One region of the Mesorhizobium sp. WSM4816 genome, then DNA from elsewhere that is predicted to be linked to it. Evidence: riboswitches for the same ligand, from Rfam matches in the RefSeq annotation. Region 1 holds a riboswitch; the other holds the start of a gene.
The links. A riboswitch is a leader RNA that binds a small molecule or an ion and turns the genes downstream of it on or off. The one in region 1 is predicted to bind cobalamin.

Region 2: it holds a riboswitch for cobalamin, as region 1 does, so the genes downstream of both, AC0L3H_RS19700 (CbtB domain-containing protein) here and AC0L3H_RS32510 (ABC transporter ATP-binding protein) in region 1, are expected to answer to the same signal.

Annotation. Positions count from the first base shown of each region.
Region 1 is NZ_JBVVQR010000071.1:1,096-4,296, forward strand. It holds gene AC0L3H_RS32500 (bifunctional helix-turn-helix transcriptional regulator/GNAT family N-acetyltransferase) at 1-315, shown strand, start outside; gene AC0L3H_RS32505 (AraC family transcriptional regulator) at 414-1,247, opposite strand; cobalamin riboswitch at 1,512-1,713, shown strand; gene AC0L3H_RS32510 (ABC transporter ATP-binding protein) at 1,801-2,613, shown strand; gene AC0L3H_RS32515 (ABC transporter substrate-binding protein) at 2,610-3,201, shown strand, end outside.
Region 2 is NZ_JBVVQR010000018.1:85,826-89,026, reverse strand. It holds gene cobU (bifunctional adenosylcobinamide kinase/adenosylcobinamide-phosphate guanylyltransferase) at 1-278, opposite strand, end outside; gene AC0L3H_RS19705 (CbtA family protein) at 301-1,065, opposite strand; gene AC0L3H_RS19700 (CbtB domain-containing protein) at 1,081-1,260, opposite strand; cobalamin riboswitch at 1,298-1,507, opposite strand; gene AC0L3H_RS19695 (heparan-alpha-glucosaminide N-acetyltransferase) at 1,934-2,926, shown strand; gene AC0L3H_RS19690 (methyltransferase family protein) at 2,923-3,201, shown strand, end outside.

The DNA.
Region 1 (3,201 bases):
AGCTGGATCGCCGAGCGGGAAGGGGAAGTCGTCGGCTCGGTCTTTCTCGTGCGCCAGTCGGACGCGGTGGCGAAGCTGCGCCTGCTCTATGTCGAGCCCTCGGCGCGCGGTCTCGGCATCGGCAGGCGGCTGGTCGAGGAATGCATCGGCTTTGCCCGTGCCAAGGGCTACAAGAAATTGACGCTGTGGACCAACGACGTGCTCACCTCAGCGCGCCGCATCTACGAGGCGGCCGGGTTCAAGCTGGCCAATCAGGAACGCCACCACGCCTTCGGCAAGGATCTGGTCGGCCAGAACTGGAACCTGGAGTTGTAGCGTCTTTCCCCTCTCCCCTTGTGGGACAACGGAGAAGGCAAGATAAGGCGGAGCGCCTCGACACTAGTCTCCTACACAAGTTGAAAACTGGGCCATTCTCACCCTTTGACCGGTATCCAGATTTCCAGCCCGCCATTGCCGCTGCGCGGATCGAATTCGGGGCCGTAGCGCTCGAATTCGGGCGCGTCGGCAATCTTGTGCCCGGAGGCCGGCAGCCATTTGTTCCAGATCGTGTTGACCGTGCGGCGGATGGTCGAGATGTGGTCGCGATGGGCGAACACGGCGTACTTCTGCGCCGGCACGCGCACGCGCGAAAACTCCTTCGGCAGGTCCGAAAAATCGGACACCTCGACGCCGGCGATATAGTCGAAATTGCCTGCATCGTCGCCGTTGACGCAGACGCCATAGGCGACGTCGCCGACCTCGCCTGGAATGTTGCCGACATAGGGGCCGAACCTTTGCCACTGCATCGGGATGCCGGCGCTGGTTTCGCAACTGTAGCGCTCGCCAAGACCGGCGATGAGGAACGGCCGGCTGGTCTCAAAACGCGGCGGCTCGAGATTGGTGAGGAAGGACTGGTCCATCAGGATCGGCTCCACGAGATCGAGGTTTTTGAGCGAGCCTTGCGCGCGCACCAGTTCCGGCGTGGTGCCGAACTGGTCGCGGAAGGCACGGGTGAAAGCCTCATGCGAGGCATAGCCGGCGTCGAGCGCGACCGAGAGGATGTCCGGTGCGCCGGCGGCGAGCCTGCGCGCCGCCTCGGTCAGCCGGCGAGAACGCAGGTAGCCCATCACCGAACGTCCGGTCGCCGCACCGAAAGCCCGCGTCACGTGAAAGCGCGACACGCCGCTGCTGTTGGCGACATCGTCGAGCGAGATGGCCTCCGGCAGATGGCTTTCGACGAACCACAGCGCTTTCTCGGTCGGGTTCATATGGCTCCTTGCTGTGGGACTGCGCATTGGCCAGGTCATGGTATCGCTTCCTGGTGGAGGCAGTTTGATCGAAATTGCGCACCGCGCAATGCGACGCTGGTCGGCAAGTCGAAGGCGTTGGGCGAAGGGCTTGACGGGAGCAGGCGTTGTCCTTTAAGTCGTAACGTTATTACATTACGAGGTTCGGTATGCTCGTTCTGACAAGACCATTGCTCGCGGGCACTCCGGAACCCGGAAATTTATTGCGCTGGGATTGGCGGAAAACTAGGGTGGCTGACTGATGGTTCCCCAAGCCGAAAGGCGAGGGGTGAAAAGGGAACACGGTGAGATCTTCGGATCGAGGCCGTGGCTGCCCCCGCAACTGTAAGCGGCGAGCAAAATCCGAAATGCCACTGGCCAAGGCTGGGAAGGCAGGATGGCGCAAGGACCCGCGAGCCAGGAGACCTGCCATCGCACGAGTTGACCGGACGGGGTGTGCCGGGAGGAGACGTGGACATCGGTCTTGTCGGCTGGTCCAGCTTCCTTCCGTCGCCATTGAGAAAGTGACGGTAAGTTGGACGCCTGCCAGCCTCTTCTTGAAGCGCGTGAACTGAGCGCCACGGCGAATGGCCAGCGCCTGGTCAGTGCGGTCAGCCTTTCGGTCGCGGCGGGAGACCGCCTCGCCATCATCGGTCCCAACGGCGCCGGCAAGACGACGCTGCTGCGCATGCTATGCGGCACGCTGCGTCCGAGCGGGGGAGATGTGAGATTTTCCGGACGCCGGCTGGAGACGTTTCCGGCCGCCGAGCGGGCGCTGCACATGGCGGTCGTCGGCCAGACCGATCAGCCCGATCCGCGGCTTGCCGTGATCGACTACGTCGGACTTGGGCGGGTCCCGCATGCCGGCTGGCGACGCAGGAGCGAGCAACGCGACGTCGTCGTCGAAGCGCTTCGCAGAACTGGCCTGCTGCCGCTGCTCGGCCGCACGATCGGCTCGCTGTCGGGTGGTGAGCGGCAACGCGCCCAGCTGGCGCGCGCCATCGCCCAGGAGCCGAAAATCCTGTTCCTCGATGAACCGACCAATCATCTCGATCCGCGCGCCCGCAGCGAACTTCTCGAACTCGTATCGCAGCTTGGCATGACCGTCGTGGCGGTGCTGCATGATCTGTCGCTGGTCACGCCATTTGCCACCAGGGTCGCGGTGATGAACGAGGCACGCCTGCAGGCACTCGCCGGTCCGCGCGAGGCGCTGACCAAGCAGTTGATCCGCGAGATTTTCGGCGTCGACGTGCTTCGGCTGCGCCATCCCACCGAAGACCGCGAACTCACGGTGTTCGAAGTCCCGAACCGTGCCTCTTCTGATCTAACCAAGGAGCAACATCCGTGAAACGCCTCGCACTGTCTTTTGCCTCTCTCCTGCTTGCCCAGGCCGCCTTCGCTTTCCCGGTAACAGTCGACAGCTGCGGCACACCGCTGACGTTCGACGCCGCGCCGAAGCGCGCCGTCATCCAGGATATGAACATGGCCGAGATGGCCTTCGCGCTGGGGCTGCAACCGTCGATCGTCGGCCTGACCGGCATCACCGGATGGTACAAGGTCGGTCCGGAATTCAAGGCCGGGCAGGGAGCGATCCCGGAACTCGCGCCGAAATACCCGACGCTCGAAAACCTGGTCGCGGTCGAGCCCGATTTCTTCTTCGCCGGCTGGTATTACGGCATGAAGCCGGGCGGCGAGGTAACGCCAGATACGCTGGCGCCGCACGGCATCAAGACGCTGGTGCTGACGGAAAGCTGCGTCCATCTCGACAACAACCGCCCCGCCGCCTCGATGGACCTGCTCTACGGCGACATCGAAAAGCTGGGCAGGATTTTCGGCAAGGAGGCCGAGGCGGAAAAACTCGTTTCAGGCTGGAAAGCGCAACTCGCCGCTATCACGGCAAAGGTCGGCGACCGCGAGCGGACGCGGGTGTTTCTCT
Region 2 (3,201 bases), on a different contig from region 1:
TCGGCCAGCATGTGGTTGGACAGCCACAGCGTCAGGCAGTCGATCAGGACTGGCCGGCCGTCAGGCAGCGCCTCGATCGCGCCGACGAGATCTAGCGGCGCATCGACGGTCGTCCAACCCTCGCCGCGCCGCGCCCGGTGCAGCGCGACGCGTTCGCGCATCTCGTCGTCATAGGCTTGCGCCGTGGCGATATAGGTCCACGGCGCCGGACAGTCCGTCACCAGGCTTTCGGCATGCGCGCTCTTGCCCGAGCGTGCACCGCCGACGACCAGGGTCAGCTTGCTGCCTGGAGCAGCGCGATCAGGCAAGGCTGTCGCGCAGGCTGGTTGCGGTGCCGGTCAAGCGGCCGCGCAACAAGCCGACGACAGCGCCGAGCACCAGCCAGAACACCAGATTGGTCAGCGTCACCGCCACCACGAACTGGTGGTGCAGGCCTTCCGGGATCGGCGATTCGAAACTGTCGGGCTGCGGCGCGCCGACAATATGCGGCGCCACGATCAACGCCACGGCAATCACCGCCAGCGGCAATGACTTGCGAAAGGCGAGCAGGCCGAGACCGGCCGCGGTCGCCACCACCGTTGCCGTCCACCAGATCTGGCGCTGGGCGAGATCGGCCGCCGGCATCGCCGGCAGTTCGGGCGGCAAGCCAAGGTTCGGGGCCAGCGTGAACACGGCAAAGCCGGCAAGGCCCCAGAACAGGCCCTGTCGCCAATTGCCGATGCCGCCGGCGAACTCCGAAGCGGCGACCAGGATCAGCGCAAAGCCGATGCCGGTGACGACGTTGGCAACGACGTTAAAGGCGAAGCGCTCGAAGCCATCCGCCGGAGCCCAGCCTTCCTCTTCCGCGGTGGCTGCTTCAGCCGGCACGGCGCTGCTCATGGCATTACTGCCTGCTGCGGCCGGCGACAAACCATGGTCATGCGTGTGACCACCGCCGGCCTGTTCGTAGACTTCCGCCTTGAGGATGAGTGGCACCGTGGCGTAGGCCTGCATGCAGGCGAGAACGACGCCGGCCACAAGCCCTGCGATCGCCGCGATGAACACGACGTTGCGAAACAGTGTCATGGTGTCAGCCCCTCGTCAGTGGCAGGGAAAGCCCATCGAATGGCGATAGTCGTGGGCGGCATTGTGGACCGCATCGATATGCGAGAAGCCGACAAAACCCATGACGAAAACGCCTAGAAATGCAGCAAGCGCCAACTGCACGAAGCGCGACTGCGAGGAGACGGAAGCGCCGAGCGAGACGGAAGCGGTATTCATGTCTTGTCCTTTCGCCCTCCACCCGAGGGCATAGAAGTCAGTTCTCCTGTCGCCGGCAGGTCTCCTGGCTCGCGGATCAGCGCCCTTCCCCACCTTCCCGAAGAAGCTCTTCCCGAAGAAAATCTTCAGTGGCATATGGAGAGGACTACCGCACACAGTTGCGGGGGCAGCCACGGCATCGGGCGAATTTTGCCCCTACCGCATTCCCTCTTGGTTCCAAAACGGAACCGACGACGGCTGCGACTATAGGCAGAATCGCCGCGCCCGGCAAACCAAATTCCGCCAGCTACCAGCGCGAATGCGCCGTGCCGGCAGACCAGCTTGGTTCCTCGACGCCGCGATCTTGACACGTTGAAAGCCGATCGTCCGCGCTGCCCCTCACCTGCCTGCCGGCATCCTCTCCCCGTAGAACGGGGAGAGGGCGCTGTCATCGGCGGTCTCGCCAATCATCAGCGTTGCAAGAAGGGAGCCGGCGTTGCGGCCAGCCTCTTTCGCCCCGTTTACGGGGAGAAACGCCCGGCAGGGCTATGAGGGGCGGCGCCGGCCTCGACCACTGGCTGCGAGCGGCATACGGCGCTTTAGCCTAAGCCCTGGGCATCAATGGGCCCTGTCTTCTTTTGTCCGGGGCAACCATGATAGTCGTCTTGCAGCACTGAATCAGAATTGCGAGACCATGACCATTCCTACGCCGGCCGTTCAGGACCGATCCAGGCGCATCGTCGCTATCGACGCCGCCCGCGGCATCGCTTTGCTTGCCATGGCGAGCTACCATTTCACCTGGGATCTCGAATTCTTCGGCTACACCGATCCCGGCCTGACCGCCTTTGGCTGGTGGAAATTCTACGCGCGCTGCATCGCTTCGACCTTCCTGTTCCTGGTCGGCGTCAGCCTGTTCCTCGCCCATGGCAAGCAAATCCGCTGGAACGGCTTCTGGAAACGCTTCGCCATGGTCGGCGGGGCGGCGCTCGCCATATCGGCCGCCACCAGGCTTGCCACACCCGACAGTTTCATCTTCTTCGGCATCCTGCACGAGATCGCGCTCGCCAGCCTGCTCGGCCTGGCGTTTCTGCGGCTGCCGGCGCTGCTGACGCTGGTTGTCGCAGCTTTCGTCATCACCGCGCCGCTCTACCTCAGGTCCGAGATCTTCGATCATCCGGCCCTGTGGTGGGTCGGCCTGTCGGCAACCAACCCGCGCTCCAACGATTATGTCCCGCTGTTTCCATGGTTCGGCGCTGTGCTTGCCGGCATCGCAGCGGCAAAGCTTGCCTTCGCCTCCGGCATGCTGACGCGGCTGGCGGGCCTGACGCCCGGCCGCTGGACCAATCCGCTGGTCTTTATCGGCCGGCACAGCCTCGCCTTCTATCTGATCCACCAGCCGGTGCTGATCGGCTCAGTCTGGCTGATTTCGCAAGTCATGCCGGCAGCGGTCGAAACCAGGCAGGTCACCTTCCTGAAAGAGTGCCAGGCATCATGCGAGCAATCGCGCGACACGGAGTTCTGCAGCAGCTATTGTGACTGCATGCTCGATACGCTCGAGGGCGAGGCCACGCTTGATCGGCTCTACCGCAACGACCAGGCTGCGGAATGGAAGGCGCATCTCGACGAGCTCGCCGGCGCCTGCACTGCCAAGGCCGACGGCACTTTGATGGAGGGAGGAGCACAATGACCGACCATCAGCAGAAACCGGGCCAACAGAAACCGGGACAGCAAAAACCGGGGTTTATACCGTGGCCGCCGCTGATCTATGTCGCGGCCATCGCCGTCAGCATCGCGCTTGGCTTGCTTTATCCGCTGCCCTGGATCAGCGGCCTTTTGGGCGACATCCTGTTCGCGGCCGGCTGGGTGGCATTGTTCGGCGTCGTCGCACTCTGGTTCACGGCGATCCGCATCATGATCCGGGCAAAGACGACGCTCCACCCGAACGCCGTGCCGGACCATCTG